Regions from separate parts of the Rhizobium sp. PAMB 3182 genome, predicted to be linked through region 1. Evidence: predicted binding sites of a transcription regulator. Region 1 holds the regulator's gene; each other region holds the start of a gene.

Region 1 (4,005 bases):
GAAGTGGGCCGCAGCCGCTGCCCTGGCCGGGGCATTCGGCTATCTGCTGATCTCCGGGCTGCAGGTATCAGCGATCCGCGCCTTCATCATGCTGGCATTGATGCTGGTCGCAGTCCTCATCGACCGGCCGGCGATCAGTCTCAGGAACGTCGCGCTCGCGGCGCTGATCATTCTCACCGTCACGCCGTCCGCCGTCATGGGGCCGAGCTTCCAGATGTCATTTGCCGCGACGGTGGCGCTTGTGGCGGGATACAGATGGTGGCGGATGCGCTCGGTGGACCGGAGCGCTCCGCGTCGCCGGTCCGGTATCATCGCCCTTGCCGCGAAAGCCGGCGGGTTTGCTTCGGCGCTGGCGCTCACATCGGCGATCGGCGGGACGGCAACGGCGGTCTTCGCGCTGGAGCATTTCTACCGCCTCGCACCCTATGGCTTTGCCGCCAATCTCATCGCCATGCCGGTCGTCACCTTCGTGGTCATGCCGGCCGGCTTGGTCTCCGTCCTCGCCATGCCGTTTGGGCTCGAGCATTGGCCGCTACGCCTCATGGGGGTTGGGTTGGACATCGTCATCGCGGTGGCCCGAGATGTCACCGGCTGGGACAGCGGCGTGTCATCCGGACGCCTGCCTCCCTACGCCTTCGAACTCTCAGTCGCCGGCTTTCTGCTCCTGGTCCTGTTGCGCAGTCGTCTCAGATATCTTGGCCTGCCGCTGATGGCCGCGGCGGTTGCGCTGATCGCGTACGGACCGACAAACTCGTCTCCTGCGCTGATTATCAGCGAGGACGGCAGGCTGGTGGCCCGCATTGCCGATGGACGGCTCGAGACCAACCGCAGTCGTCCGCCATCTTTCATCTTCGAACAATGGCAGCGGGCGCTCGCCATGCCGAAGGGTGAGGGGCCGGACATGGCGGATGGGGATCCGGTCCCGCCTGACCGGACAGGAGGAGGAGAAGGAGGAGAACCGCCACGGCTGCCGGCCTCCGTCTTGAATGCGGAGCGATTGGCCATGGAGACGGCCCTGAATGGAGAGATATCCCCCTTCCACTGCAGGAAGGCCGCCTGGTGCGCCGGTCAGGTTACGGCGTCGGGCGGAACCGCATTGCGGGTGGTGACGGTGGAAAAACCCGCCTATGCCGGACCCGCCTGCGACATCGCCGATGTGGTCATCGTGCCGTTCCGGCTCGGCTACGACACGTGCCGCTCGGGCGCGACATTGCTTACGGCGGAACGTCTGCGAAGAACCGGATCGATCGAACTCCATGCGGCGTTGGATGGCATCGGCTTTGAGGCCAGGACGGCAGTCGGCGCAATCGACCGCCCCTGGACCCGGCATCGATATTATGACTGGCGGGCAAATAGCTTCCTGGCCACGCAGGAAACAGCCACATGGCCGCTTGTTCCGCATCCGCGTGATACGGACGCAGCCAGGCGTGTCACCGGTCAGTGATAGCGGCGGATGAGGCCGACGAGCTTGCCTTGGACCTTCACCCGATCGGAGGCGAAGATACGCGTCTCATAGGCCGGGTTGGCGGCTTCGAGTGCAATCGACGCACCCTTGCGGCGGAAGCGCTTGAGCGTTGCTTCCTCGTCGTCGACCAAGGCCACGACGATCTCGCCCGGATTGGCGCTGCTGACATTCTTGATGATGACGGTATCGCCATCGAGGATGCCGGCCTCGATCATCGAGTCGCCCTTGACCTCCAGCGCATAGTGTTCGCCGGAGCCCAGCATTTCCATCGGCACGGACAGGCTGTGCGTGTTGTTCTGGATGGCGGAGATCGGCACACCGGCGGCGATGCGGCCCATGACCGGGACGCTGACGGTGTCGTTCGCAGGTTCCGGTGCCTTGGGCGCCGGGGCGAGCTTCGGCTTGCCGAGGCTGCCTTCGATGACGCTTGGCGAAAAGCCGCGCCGTGGCTGCAGGCTCGGCGAATAGGCTTCGGGAAGCTTGATGACCTCCAGCGCGCGCGCCCGGTTCGGCAGGCGGCGGATGAAGCCGCGCTCCTCGAGCGCCGTGATCAGCCGGTGAATGCCGGACTTGGACGCGAGATTGAGTGCATCCTTCATCTCGTCAAAGGATGGCGGAACGCCGGATTCCTTCATCCGCTCGTGAATGAAGAGAAGCAGTTCCTGTTGCTTTCGCGTCAGCATGAATCGGCACCTTCCAGAATCATGAAACAAATACAGAACGGACACTATATGTTCCCACTGTGTTCCGCAAGTGCCTAAAATATCGTGAAAGCGGGGGCCGGTGTCGCAGGAACTGCCGATTTTTCCTGCTGCGGGTCGGCTATGAGCGTTAGCGAGCCGGATCGACTGCGATGTAGGCGCGCTCGGCTTCCGCTGCGCGTGCCTCGGCGAGCGTGCCGGAGAGAACGGCCTTCATGAGGACGGCCGGATCGATCGAACGCCAGCCGCCACTGACCGCCGTCACGTCGTACCCGTCGGCGGCGAGCCGGTCGGCTTCCGTCTTCTCCAGCGTGATGACGGCCTTGAAGCGATCGCCGGCTTCGACGTCCGCAAGCTTTCGTCGCTGCAGGAAAGGTCGTTCGACGCCGCTGTGCAACCGTGCCTCGGAGGCGACGATGTCAGACCCCAGGAAGACGATGTCGTCGGCGGGCAGGTCGAGTTGGGCGACCTTGTCGGCGATCGGCTTTCCAAGGTCGGGCATGCCGAAGGCGGCGACGACGGGATAGATGGCAAGCAGGATCGCCATAGGCAGGGCGGAGAGCGCCAGAACCTTGGGCCGGAAGGCCTGGCGATTGGCGATGCGCCAGACGAGAAGCAGGCCGAGGGCAATGGCAACCACGATCGCAACCGTTACCTTGGCACTCAGCAGCTGCGCCGAGACGCCGTAGAGGATGGCGAAGGTGAGGGCCAGGCCGATCGCCGAGAATTTGAGAAACAGGCTTAGATAGCGTGATGTCGTCTCGCGATCGAAGGAGGCGAGGCCGACCGCCATCAGGATCGACAGAGCGGGAAGCGACGGAATGATGTAGCGGTGATCCGGCTTGAAGGCTGGCGCGAACATGGCGATGTTGAGCGCGATCCAGCCCGCGAGCAGCAGCGCCGATGCGCCGAGCTGCCGGAAGCCCGGTACTTTGCGCGTGGCGATCGCGGTCGCCGCAATCACGAAAAGCCAGCCGATCACAGGCGCCAGCAGGCCGGCAACGCTGAGACCGACGGAATCGAACACCGCGAACACCGAGAATTCCAGCTTGGTGCGCACCTGATCGCCGACGAACTGGTTGTCGAGCGCCGAGCTCGACCGCAGCACCTGGTAGACGAACCACCAGCCGGCAAGAGCCATGGAGAAGAGAATCGGCAGCGGGGCGATCAGCCGGCGAAAATGAACGCGGCACGAGGGAAAGAGGACGATCAGGCCGAAGACGCAGGCCGGTGGCGCCAGCGCCGGAATGCCCTTCGTCAGGATCGCCATCGCCGTTCCGCCATAGGCAAGCCAGGCGTCCCATCTGTCTTCTTCGTCGCCGAAGAGCAGGCCGGCAAAGCCGTAAAGCGCCACCAGCATGAACAGCGTCAGCGGAATGTCGGGAATCGCCGTGACGGCGGAGCGCAGGAAGACGAAGTTGCCGGCGAGCATGGCGAGCGAGAACAGGGCGATCTCATCGTCGCCCGTCAGCCGCTTGGCCAGCCTGTAGGTGACGAACAGGATGGCGGCTGCGCCGAGCAGCCAGAAGATGCGCGAGCCGATGACGCCTATGCCGAAGATTTTCATGCCGGCGACGCTCATCCAGTAGGCAAACGGCGGCTTCTTCAGCCGCACAGCATCCTCGCCGGTGCGCGGCGTCAGGTAGTCGCCGCTCTCCATCATCAGCGCCGCGCCCTGTGAATAGTGGCGCTCGTCCGGATAATGCAGGATCATGCTCTCGGCGAAGGGAAAGATCGCGACTAGGAAGGCAATGACGAAGATCGCCGCGATCGTGCGGTTCGAACTCGCAATGGCGGCAAGCGTCTGCGGCATGTCGGCGCGGTTTCCCATTGATGCGT
Region 2 (4,005 bases), 1.4 Mb from region 1:
GCCAAGGTGATCGGCGATGCGGATGCGGAAGGCTTCTTCGACCTGCTGACGGAGCGGCTGTCCCGCCTCTGACGACCTAGAGGCGCGCCGCCACTTCTTCGGCCATGGGGATGGACGGTTGCGCGCCCGGCTTCAGGCAGGCAAGCGATCCGGCCGCTGCCGCCCGGCGGAGTGCTGCGGCGAAGTCGAGGCCCTGGTCGAGGCTGGCGGCGAAGTAGCCGCAGAAGGTGTCGCCCGCGCCGACCGTGTCCACCGGCTCGATGACGAGGCCCTTGGTGCTGTGGAATGCGCCGTCATGCATGGCGATGACGCCGTCGCCGCCAAGCGTGACGATCAGGGTCTGGCCGGTGGCCGCATGCAGGCGCTTCAACTCGGCGACACGCTCGTCCGCCGTCTGGCTTTCGACGCCGGCCCGTTGGGCGAACTCGGTTTCGTTGGCAATGACGATGTCGGCGCGCTCGGCGAGACGCGCCGCCTCGGCGCTCATCGGCGCGGTGTTGAACACGGTGATGACGCCGCGCGCCTTGGCCGCGTCAAGCGCATGTTCGACCGAGCCGGCGGGAATTTCCATCTGCAGCAGCAGGTAGTCGCCCTTCGACATGGCCGCGAGCGCCGCGTCCGCGTCCTCTGTGGTGACCGTGCCGTTGGCGCCCGGCACCACGGCGATCATGTTCTCGCCGTCCGAACCCACCAGGATGAGGGCGGTTCCGGTCGGTTCGTCCGTTTCCTTGACCATGGAGAGACCCGTGCCGGCCTCCTTCAGCATGGCGATCGCCGATCCGGCAAACTCGTCCCGGCCGATCGCGCCGGCCATTTCGACGGTCGAACCGGCCCGCCGTGCGGCCAGCGCCTGGTTGGAGCCCTTGCCGCCGGCGGCGGTGGAAAATCCGTTGCCGGACACCGTTTCGCCCGGCTTCGGCAGGTGGCCGACCGTGGCGATGAGGTCGAGATTGATGGAACCGAGTATGGTGATCATGAATGCAGGCCCTGTCTGAAATTCGGCGCGACACTGCCCGACAGGATCACTCCTCGTCAACCAGTCTCAGCGTCAAATGCCCGGTCCTGCTTTCGACCGTGCGGTCCGGGCGGGCAGCCGTTGCGGACGGCGCGGGCGCCAGGGGCGCCTGCTGCAGCTCCAGCGCCGCGATCTTGTCGCCGCGCCGCGTGAGTTTCGCCGTCGAGGTCAGGATCTGCTCGACATCCTTCTCTGCCATGTTGAAATGCGCCTGCAGCTTGCGCACCCGGTCGTCCAGACGCCCGAGGTCGTCCATGAGGATTGCGACTTCGCCCTGGATCAGGTGCGCCTGTTCGCGCATGCGCTGGTCTTTCAGCATCGCCTGGATGACCTGGATCGACAGCATCAGGAGCGACGGCGAGACGATGATCACCCGGCTGCGCTGGGCCTTCTGGACGACCGCCTCGAATTCCTCGTGAATGCTGGCGAAGATCGATTCGGACGGCACGAACAGGAAGGCCATCTCCTGCGTTTCGCCGGCGATCAGGTATTTCTCCGCAATGTCGCGGATATGCGTTTCAAGATCCCGCCGGAACTGTAAGGCGCGCGACTTGCGGTCGTCGGCAGTGGCGGCGTCGCGCATCGCATTCCAGCCTTCGAGTGGAAATTTCGCGTCGATGACGAGCGACGGCGCGCCGTTCGGCATCGTCACGGTGCAGTCCGGACGGGAGCCGTTGGAAAGCGTCGCCTGGAAATGATAGCCGCCCATCGGCAGGCCGTCGGCGATGATCGCCTCCATGCGCGCCTGGCCGAAGGCGCCACGGGTCTGCTTGTTGGAGAGGATCGCTTGCAGCCCGACGACGTCCTTGGCGAGCGTCTGGATGTTGTTCTGCGCGGCGTCGATGACGGCGAGCCGCTCCTGCAGCTTGCGCAGATTGTCGCCGGTCGCCCGCGTCTGCTCGTGGATGGAGCTGCCGAGCCGGTGCGCCATGCCGTCGAGCCGATGGCCGATGGCATGGTTCAGTTCCTGTTGGCGCGCGCCGAACACGTCCGCCATGGCGGCAAGCCGGCCCTGCATCTCGGTCTGGCTGCGCAGCAGTTCCATCATCTGGGTGCGGGCCGCCTGCTGCTCCCGGACGGCCTTGCCGCGCAGGCGCAGCAAGACAAGCAGCACCAGCAACATGATCACAAAAGCGGCGACGGCGGCTGCCGGAAAGGCGGGCATATTGGCCAGTTCGGCAAGGGAAGGCAGATGCGGCATGGCGCTCCAGGGGGCTTTCGGTGGTCTGGACGGCAGTATGGCACGACGGTCGAGAGAGATCAAATAGGGAACAAAATTGGCGTGGCCATATGTTGCCCGGATGCTCAACCAATCGTTAAGGGTGCAGAACTAGAGGGGATGCAGCTTGGGTTAGAATTCCACCCCAAGATGTAAGGATATTCCACATAGTGTTTTTATATTTTAGCGGATTTTAAATAAACCGTTAGAATAGTGAAAGTTATGCAGCAGCGAAGGGTGGCCTGATGGTCACGATCGCGGAACCGGGGGATAAGCATGACAGCGCAACAAGGTAAGTCAGATCTTGCAGATCGCCTGGACTTCGTGGGTCTCGACCACGATGCCAGGAAGAGCCTGCAGGACGTCAGCGATGTCATTCGCGAATCGATCGGCCCTGCGCTGGACACTTTCTACGCCAAGGTCAAAAAGACCCCGCATACCGCGGCGTTCTTCCGCAATGACGATCATGTCGCCGGCGCCAAGAAGCGCCAGATGGAACACTGGGCCATCGTCAGCGCCGCAAAATATGACGAAAGCTATGTGGATGGCGTGACGGCGGTGGGCCGCGCCCACGCCCGCATCGGCCTGGAACCGCGCTGGTACATCGGCGGCTATGCCGTCCTCATGGACCAGCTCGTCAGGGCGCTGGTCGACAAGCGCTGGCCGAGCCGCTTCGGCAAGGGCAAGTCTGCCCGGCTGGCCGACGAGATCGGCGCGGTCGTCAAGGCGGCGCTGCTGGACATGGACTACTCGATTTCCGTCTACCTCGACATCCTGGCCCGCGAACGCGCCGAGGCCGAGGAGGCCAAGCGGATCGCGGAGGCGGAGCAGGCCGCAGCGCTGGCCGAACTCACCAAGGCGCTTGACGCGCTGTCCGAGGGAGACCTGGAGGCACGGCTGCCGCAGGACATGCCGGGCAATTTCGCCAAGATGGTCGCCGACTACAACCAGGCCATGGACGGACTGCGCGAGACGATCGGCACCGTGGGAAGCGCCGCAGAACGCATCCTTAGCGAGACGACCGGCATTTCCGAATCGGCCGACGATCTGGCGCATCGCACGGAACAGCAGGCCGCAGGCCTTGAGGAAAGCACCGCCGCGCTGCACGAGCTGACACAGAACGTGACGACGACCGCCGAGGGCGCCGCCAAGGCATCGGGTGCGGTCAAGGCCGCCCTGAACGAGGCGGAAACCTCCGGCGCCGTGGTGCGCCAGGCGGTGACCGCGATGGGCGAGATCGAAAAGTCGTCGGACGAGATTTCCAAGATCATCGGCGTCATCGACGAGATCGCCTTCCAGACCAACCTGCTGGCGCTCAATGCCGGCGTCGAGGCGGCGCGTGCCGGTGACGCCGGCCGCGGCTTTGCCGTCGTCGCACAGGAAGTGCGCGAACTGGCGCAGCGCTGCGCCGGCGCGGCGAAGGAAATCAAGGGCCTAATCTCGCAGAGCTCTAGCCAGGTGCAGTCCGGTGTCGGACTGGTCAATAGCACGGGCGAGGCGCTGGAAAGCATCATCCACCGCATCGGCGAGATCGACGCGACGGTTTCCGGCATCGCCGGCGCCGCCTCCGATCAGTCCGGTGGCCTGCGCGAGGTCAACCAGGCGATCGCCGCCATGGACCAGATCACCCAGCAGAACGCAGGCATGGTGGAACGCACCTCCGGCCAGACGCGCGCACTGCGCGACGAAGTCGAGCGGCTGACGATGGCACTGCGCCGCTTCCGCACCCACGGTGGCGAACGGCAGTCGAACGACGCCGGGCATTTCCAGC
Region 3 (4,005 bases), 110 kb from region 1:
GCGACGCAGCCGTCGATCACTTCGCCGAGATTGTGCGGCGGGATGTTGGTCGCCATGCCGACGGCGATGCCGCCCGCGCCATTGACCAGCAGGTTCGGGAACTTGGCGGGAACGACAACGGGCTCCGACAGGGTGCCGTCGTAGTTTTCGCGGAAGTCGACCGTTTCCTTGTCGAGATCGTCGAGGAGCGAATGGGCGGCCTTCTGCAGGCGGCACTCGGTGTAGCGTTCGGCTGCCGGCGGGTCGCCGTCGATCGAGCCGAAATTGCCCTGCCCGTCGATCAGCGGCAGCCGCAACGACCAGTCCTGCGCCATACGGGCCAGCGCATCGTAGATCGCCGAATTGCCGTGCGGATGGTATTTACCCATCACGTCACCGGTCACGCGGGCGCATTTGACGTATTTCTTGTTCCAGTCGACGCCGAGTTCGGACATGCCAAAAAGGATGCGCCGGTGCACTGGCTTCAGTCCGTCGCGGACGTCGGGAAGCGCGCGGCTCACGATCACGCTCATTGCGTAGTCGAGATAAGACCGCTGCATTTCCTCCATGATGGAAATCGGCTCGATGCCGGGCGGGTTAGACCCGCTGCCAGGTGTGCTATGTTCGGTCAAAACGGTTCACGTTCTCATTGTCAGAATCACTATCCGGGTTATATCGGAAAGCGTTCGGGGGTGCCAATTTGAAGCCGGGTTTTGAACAGGCTTTTGGCCTGCAGTAAGGCATTGGCATGCCCCTTTGCAAGTCTTGGCCGCCAAACACCGGCCGCCGCTCTAGGCATCTGCCGCCCACCGGGCTAAAACGGAACGGAAAAGGGGCAAGGCGGGCGCATGGCAACGACGGATTTTCTCATCAATTCGATCACCACGCTTCTGGTGACTACGGATCCGCCCGGCCTGGCGCCGATCTTTCTCGGCATGACGGCCGGAATGTCGACGAGCCAGCGCCGGCAGGTCGCGCTGCGCGGCGTCATCATCGCTTTCTTCATTCTTGCCTTTTTCGCGATCGCCGGGGCCTCGGTACTGACCCAGCTCGGCATTTCCATGGGTGCATTCCGGGTGGCGGGCGGACTGCTCCTGTTCTGGATCGCCTTCGAGATGATTTTCGAGAAGCGCCAGCAGCGGCATGAAAACACCAAGGAAGTGGCGCTGACCAAGGACCAGATCCACGACCTCGCCGCCTTCCCGCTCGGCATTCCGCTGATTGCCGGCCCGGGCGCCATATCGGCGACGATCCTTTTGTCGGGATCGCTGGACGGCCCTGTTCAAAAGGCCGGCCTCGTGACGGTCATCGCCTTCTGTCTGGCGATCATGCTGGTGGTGCTGATGGTGGCCGAACGGCTGGACCGCTTCCTCGGCATGACGGGCCGGGCGATCCTCACCCGGCTCCTGGGCGTGCTGCTGGCCGCCCTCTCCGTCCAGTTCGTGATAGACGGCGTCAAATCGGCCTTCGCCTGACGCCGTCTGCCTGTCGATCCAAATCGTTCTCAGAACGGGATGTCGTCGTCGAGATCGCGCGAGAAACCGCCGCCGGAGGGTGCCGCAGCGCCGCCGCCGCGCGACGGGGATGCCGGAGCCGGCGAGCCGTAATCGCCGCCATAGTCACCACCATAGCCTTCGTCACGTCCGCCACGCGCACCGCCACCGTCGCCACGACCGCCGAGCATCGTCAGATTGCCGTTGAAGCCCTGCAGCACGACTTCCGTCGTGTAGCGGTCCTGGCCGCTCTGGTCGGTCCACTTGCGTGTCTGCAATTGACCTTCGATGTAAACGGTCGAGCCCTTCTTCAGGTACTGCTCGGCCACCTTGCACAGGCCTTCGTTGAAGATGACCACGGCGTGCCACTCGGTCTTTTCCCGACGCTCGCCGCTGTTGCGGTCGCGCCAGCTTTCCGACGTCGCGATCCTCAGATTGGCGATCGGTCGGCCGTCCTGCGTACGGCGGATTTCCGGGTCCGCGCCCAGATTGCCGATCAAAATCACTTTGTTGACGCTGCCTGCCATACTCTTCACCTCGATTGCCGCCGAAACGGCTTCCATTCCGTAAAAACTTGCGCCACTCTAAAGGAAAGCGCCGAGGCGCGCTTGCCCCGAGGGCGAAATCCACAGCTTTCCCCATGTGGAATTTTGTTCTTTTTTTGTTCTATTAAATATGTATGATCCTGTCAACTGAATCGATTTTTGCGGCAATTGCGGCGTCCGCTTCTCGACAGGCGGCGTAGTAACATTACATAGGGGCGGAATTCCAATCCGGATTATGTGAATATGAGCGAGTTGAAGACGATATCCATTCGCGGCGCGCGCGAACACAATCTGAAGGGCGTCGATCTTGATCTTCCCCGCAATTCCCTGATCGTGATGACGGGCCTCTCGGGCTCCGGCAAGTCTTCGCTTGCCTTCGACACGATCTACGCCGAGGGCCAGCGCCGCTACGTGGAAAGCCTTTCCGCCTATGCGCGGCAGTTCCTGGAAATGATGCAGAAGCCGGACGTCGACCAGATCGAAGGACTGTCGCCGGCAATCTCCATCGAGCAGAAGACGACATCGCGCAATCCGCGGTCCACGGTCGGTACGGTGACCGAGATCTACGACTATATGCGCCTCCTGTTTGCCCGTGTCGGCGTGCCCTATTCGCCGGCCACCGGCCTGCCGATCGAGAGCCAGACGGTCAGCCAGATGGTCGACCGGGTGCTCGCCTTCGAGGAAGGCACGCGGCTTTATATACTGGCGCCGATGGTGCGCGGCCGGAAGGGCGAGTACAAGAAGGAACTCGCGGAGCTCATGAAGAAGGGCTTCCAGCGCGTCAAGATCGACGGCCAGTTCTACGAGATCGCCGACGCCCCTGCCCTCGACAAGAAGTACAAGCACGATATCGACGTGGTGGTCGACCGCATCGTCGTGCGCCCCGACATGGCCGCCCGCCTTGCCGACAGCATCGAGACCTGCCTGACGCTCGCCGATGGCCTTGCCGTCGCCGAATTCGCCGACAAGCCATTGCCGCCGGAGGAAACCTCTGCCGGCGGCTCCGCCAACAAGTCGCTGAACGAGACGCATGAGCGCGTGCTGTTTTCGGAAAAATTCGCCTGCCCTGTTTCCGGCTTCACGATTTCCGAGATCGAGCCGCGGCTGTTCTCCTTCAACAATCCGGCCGGCGCCTGCCCGACCTGCGACGGTCTCGGCTCGCAGCAGAAGATCGACGAGAACCTGATCGTTCCGGAACCGGACCGCACGCTGCGCGACGGCGCGATCGCCCCTTGGGCGAAATCGAGCTCGCCCTATTACAACCAGACCCTTGAGGCGCTTGGGAAAACCTATGGCTTCAAGCTCGGCGACCGCTGGAGCGCCCTGAGTGCCGCCGCACAGAAAGCGATCCTCAAGGGTACCGACGAGAAGATCGAGTTCCACTATGCGGACGGCGCCCGGTCCTACAAGACGGTCAAGACCTTCGAAGGCATCGTGCCGAACCTCGAGCGCCGCTGGAAGGAAACCGACAGCGCCTGGGCGCGCGAGGAAATCGAGCGCTACATGTCGGCCGCCCCCTGCCCGGCCTGCAACGGCTTTCGCCTGAAGCCCGAGGCGCTGGCGGTGAAGATCCGCAAGCTGCATATCGGCGAAGTCACCGAGATGTCGATCAAGATCGCGCGCGACTGGTTCGACGAACTACCAAGCCATCTCTCCGACAAGCAGAACGAGATCGCGCTCCGCATCCTCAAGGAGATCCGTGAGCGGCTGCGATTCCTGAACGACGTCGGCCTTGAATATCTGAGCCTGTCGCGCAATTCCGGCACGCTGTCGGGCGGCGAAAGCCAGCGCATCCGTCTCGCCTCGCAGATCGGTTCCGGCCTTACGGGCGTGCTCTACGTGCTGGACGAGCCGTCGATCGGCCTGCACCAGCGCGACAACGACCGCCTTCTGGCGACGCTCAAGCATCTGCGCGACATCGGCAATACGGTGATCGTCGTCGAGCATGACGAGGATGCGATCCTGACGGCCGATTACGTGGTCGATAT
Region 4 (4,005 bases), 1.4 Mb from region 1:
GCTCGGCCGTGATCGATCTTGAGGGCCGCTCGCTTCCGTCCGGTCCGCTGACCGTCGGCATGCGCGCCGAGGACATGAAGGTCTCCGAGGACGGTGTGATCCGCATGAAGGTCTCCTATGTCGAGGAGCTCGGTTCGCAGCGTCTGGTCCACGGCATGGTCGGCGACGAAATGCTGAGCGCCGCCGTGCCGGCGCAAACCCCGATCGGCGACGATGTCGCCTTTTCGATCGTTCCCGAGCGGCTGCATTTCTTCGAGACCTCTTCGGGCCGGCGCATTGTGGCGGCGGGTGCCTGAGCGGCATGCGCTAAGCGACCCGCTCGCTAAAATTTTAACGAGCGGGTGAACCGGGACGAAACCCCCTGCATGCTAGGCCTTTTCGGCACAAACAGCATGTGGGGGATACCATGCCTTTGAAATTCATTGCCGCCGCCGTCGTTCTGGCGATCAAGGTACGCAACCGCTCGAACGAGTCGGCGCGAAGCCCTGTCGTCGCGAGCGGGCTCGACGCATTCGAGATGAAGCCGGCGCCCATCAATCCGGACTGGATCATCGAGGGAAATCCGGAAGCGCGTTGCGGCTTCCAGCCCGAGTCGGAAAATCGTGCCGTCATGACCGCCGTGTGGGATTGCACCGCCGGCACGTTCCGATGGAACTTCAGCTGGGAAGAGACCGTCCTGATCCTCGAAGGGGAAGTCGAGGTCACGGCTGAAGACGGAACTGTCACCGTCTTGCGCCAGGGTGATGTCGGCTATTTCGCCAGTGGTACCTGGGCGACCTGGCGGGTCGAAAACTATGTCAGGAAGGTCGCGGTCCTGCCCAAGCCACGCTCGATGCTCATTGCGGCCATGACGCGGCTCGCAAGCCCGCGGGCGTCTCGCGCCAGCGCGCAATGGGCTGCCTGATCAGGCAGCCTCCCGACCGCAAATCGCAGCTTGCGGCCCGTTGCCATTCGGGCCGCCTCACCCTAAATGAGGATGGCCTTTCAAACGGGGAGTTCTCATGGCGGCGATCAAGAATGTAGCGGTCCAGATGGATCATGTGTCCGGCATCAACATCGCCGGTGATTCCACCTTCGCCATGAGCCTTGAAGCGCAATCGCGCGGCTACAAGCTTTTCCATTACACGCCGAACAAGCTGAGTCTCCGCGACGGCAAGGTCTATGCGACCGTCGAGCCGATGGAACTGCGCGACGTCAAGGGCGACCATTTCACGCTCGGCGCGCCGGAGCGCGTCGATCTGTCGACCATGGACGTCGTCCTGCTGCGCCAGGATCCGCCTTTCGACATGGCCTACATCACCTCGACGCATCTCTTGGAACGTATCCACCCGAAGACGCTGGTCGTCAACGATCCGGCATGGGTGCGCAATTCGCCGGAGAAGATCTTCGTCACCGAATTCGCCGACCTGATGCCGCAGACGCTGATCACCCGCGATTTCGCCGAGATCGCCCGCTTCCGCGACGAGATGGGCGACATCATCTTGAAGCCGCTCTACGGCAATGGTGGCGCCGGTGTCTTCCACTCCTCGCGCGACGATCGCAACTTCACCTCGCTTCTCGAAATGTTCGACCAGATGTTCCGCGAGCCCTTCATCGCCCAGCAGTATCTGCCGGCCGTCCGCAAGGGCGACAAGCGCATCATCCTCGTCGACGGGGAGTTCGCCGGCGCAATCAACCGCGTTCCCGCCGAAACAGACAGCCGCTCCAACATGCATGTCGGCGGCCGGGCAGAGGCGACCGAACTGACGGCGCGCGAGAAGGAAATCTGCGAGCGCATCGGCCCGTCGCTGAAGGAACGCGGCTTCCTCCTCGTCGGCATCGACGTCATCGGCGACTACATGACCGAGATCAACGTGACGTCCCCGACCGGCATCCGCGAGGTGAAGAAGTTCGGCGGCGCCGACATCGCCTCGCTTCTCTGGGATGCGATCGAGCGCAAACGGACCTGATCGCGGGTTCCTTGAACCGCAGTGGACCCCACCTGTTCTCGGGCTGCAACCTGGTGCAACCGTCAGGCTATCCTTGCGTGTGTTTGTTCCGTTAATGTTCTTGTCTTGTCCGATCTGATATGCAACACTGCCTCCGGTAGCTCATGAAGAGCCCGGCAGGCGATGGTTGTGCCTGCCGCTTCCATGATGGAGGGGACAGGCATGGTCGCTCGCGTCAGTACGGTTGCATTCCAGGGCATCGAGGGCGTGCCCGTCGATGTTCAGGTCATGGTCGCCCCCGGCAAGGTGGGCATCCAGATCGTCGGCCTGCCGGACAAGGCGGTGGCCGAAAGCCGGGAACGGGTGCAGGCTGCTTTGCATGCCTCCGGCCTGTCGCTGCCGGGCAAGCGCGTCACGGTCAATCTGGCGCCGGCGGACCTGCCGAAGGAAGGCTCCCACTTCGACCTGCCGATTGCGCTCGGATTGATGGCGGCGCTTGGCGCCATTCCGGCGGATGCGCTCGGCGGCTATGTGGTGCTCGGCGAACTCAATCTCGACGGTACGATTGCCGCTGTCGCCGGTGCGCTGCCGGCCGCGATCGGCGCCAATGCGCTCGGCAAGGGCTTGATCTGCCCGGCCGAAAGCGGCCCGGAGGCCGCCTGGGCCGGCGCCGATATCGACATTCTGGCGCCCCGCAGCCTGATCGCGCTCGCCAATCATTTCCGCGGCACGCAGGTCCTCTCACGTCCGAAGGCGGCGATCCGCGCCAATCCGGCAAACCTGCCGGATCTGGTTGAGATCAAGGGGCAGGAAAGCGCCAAGCGGGCGCTGGAAGTGGCCGCGGCCGGAGGGCATAATCTGCTGATGGTTGGCCCGCCCGGTTCTGGGAAATCGATGCTGGCGTCGCGCCTGCCGTCCATCCTGCCACCGCTGTCGGCCGGCGAACTGCTCGACGTTTCCATGGTCCATTCGATTGCCGGACAGCTCTCCGGCGGCAAGCTCTCCGACCGCCGGCCGTATCGCACGCCGCACCACTCGGCGACCATGGCCGCGCTCGTCGGCGGCGGGTTGAGGGCGAAGCCGGGGGAGGCGTCGCTTGCCCATCACGGCGTTCTCTTTCTCGACGAACTGCCGGAATTCTCGCCGCAGGCGCTTGATGCACTGCGCCAGCCGCTGGAAACCGGCGAATGCATCATCGCCCGCGCCAATCATCGCGTTTCCTATCCGGCCGAGTTCCAGCTCGTCGCCGCCATGAACCCCTGCCGCTGCGGCATGGCCGGCGAGCCGGGGCATTCCTGCGCCCGCGGTCCGCGCTGCGCCGCGGATTATCAGGCCCGCATTTCCGGGCCGCTTCTCGACCGTATCGATATCCGCATCGACGTGCCCGCCGTCTCAGCCATCGATCTCATCCAACCGGTCGCTGCGGAAGCGAGTGCCGATATCGCTAGGCGCGTGGCCCGCGCCCGCGCTTTGCAACGCGACCGCTTTGCCGCGCTCGGCGAGGCGCGGTTGCGCATCAATGCCCGCGCTTCGACCGCTCTCGTCGAAAAGATCGCCAATCCGGATCCCGGTGGCCTGCAGCTCCTGCGCGACGCCGCAGAGAAGATGAAGTTTTCGGCGCGCGGCTATCATCGCGTGCTGAAGGTGGCGCGCACGCTCGCCGATCTCGACGGCGTGGAAACCGTCGGCCGCATTCATCTCGCCGAGGCGATCTCCTATCGCATTGCCGGAGAGAGGCTCACGGCAGCGGCTTGAGACTTATTGGCTCCCACGGTGGGAAATTTTGCCGGGAAGCTTCACGAAGCTCCCTTGAACACCGCTTCGATATGATGGCCGTCCGGATCGACGACGAAGGCGGCATAGTAGGTCGGGCCGTAATGGGGACGAAGGCCGGGAGGACCATTGTCGCGGCCTCCGGCGGCGAGCGCGGCCGCGTGGAAGGATGCGACCGCCTGCCTGCTCGGCGCCGCAATGGCGATATGAAAACCCGGGCCTGGGGGTTGGGCGGAATGCCCAAACTCCTTGAGTGCCAGCTTGTCGCCGCCGCCGGGTTCTCCGTATCCGACGGCCTGATCGC

Evidence for each region. The regulator LexA, encoded in region 1, represses DNA repair genes until DNA is damaged. The targets are predictions, from matches to a motif close to TGTTCNNNNTGTGTTCNG.
Region 2: ACU5AZ_RS08070 (DNA recombination protein RmuC) is a predicted target of LexA. The motif match lies at 2,272-2,289, and genes of this name have one in related genera.
Region 3: uvrA (excinuclease ABC subunit UvrA) is a predicted target of LexA. The motif match lies at 2,124-2,141, and genes of this name have one in related genera.
Region 4: ACU5AZ_RS08415 (YifB family Mg chelatase-like AAA ATPase) is a predicted target of LexA. The motif match lies at 2,034-2,051, and genes of this name have one in related genera.

What each region holds. Positions count from the first base shown of each region.
Region 1 covers NZ_CM128607.1:250,189-254,193, reverse strand. Annotated here, with positions in the region: gene ACU5AZ_RS01365 (ComEC/Rec2 family competence protein) at 1-1,444, shown strand, start outside; gene lexA (transcriptional repressor LexA) at 1,438-2,148, opposite strand; gene ACU5AZ_RS01355 (ArnT family glycosyltransferase) at 2,297-3,979, opposite strand.
Region 2 covers NZ_CM128607.1:1,621,489-1,625,493, reverse strand. Annotated here, with positions in the region: gene ACU5AZ_RS08080 (nucleoside hydrolase) at 1-72, shown strand, start outside; gene ACU5AZ_RS08075 (ribokinase) at 77-976, opposite strand; gene ACU5AZ_RS08070 (DNA recombination protein RmuC) at 1,023-2,216, opposite strand; gene ACU5AZ_RS08065 (methyl-accepting chemotaxis protein) at 2,511-4,005, shown strand, end outside.
Region 3 covers NZ_CM128607.1:142,351-146,355, reverse strand. Annotated here, with positions in the region: gene gyrA (DNA gyrase subunit A) at 1-611, opposite strand, end outside; gene ACU5AZ_RS00785 (MarC family protein) at 828-1,454, shown strand; gene ACU5AZ_RS00780 (single-stranded DNA-binding protein) at 1,484-1,999, opposite strand; gene uvrA (excinuclease ABC subunit UvrA) at 2,261-4,005, shown strand, end outside.
Region 4 covers NZ_CM128607.1:1,695,051-1,699,055, reverse strand. Annotated here, with positions in the region: gene ACU5AZ_RS08430 (sn-glycerol-3-phosphate import ATP-binding protein UgpC) at 1-296, shown strand, start outside; gene ACU5AZ_RS08425 (cupin domain-containing protein) at 407-904, shown strand; gene gshB (glutathione synthase) at 1,002-1,949, shown strand; gene ACU5AZ_RS08415 (YifB family Mg chelatase-like AAA ATPase) at 2,151-3,683, shown strand; gene ACU5AZ_RS08410 (VOC family protein) at 3,725-4,005, opposite strand, start outside.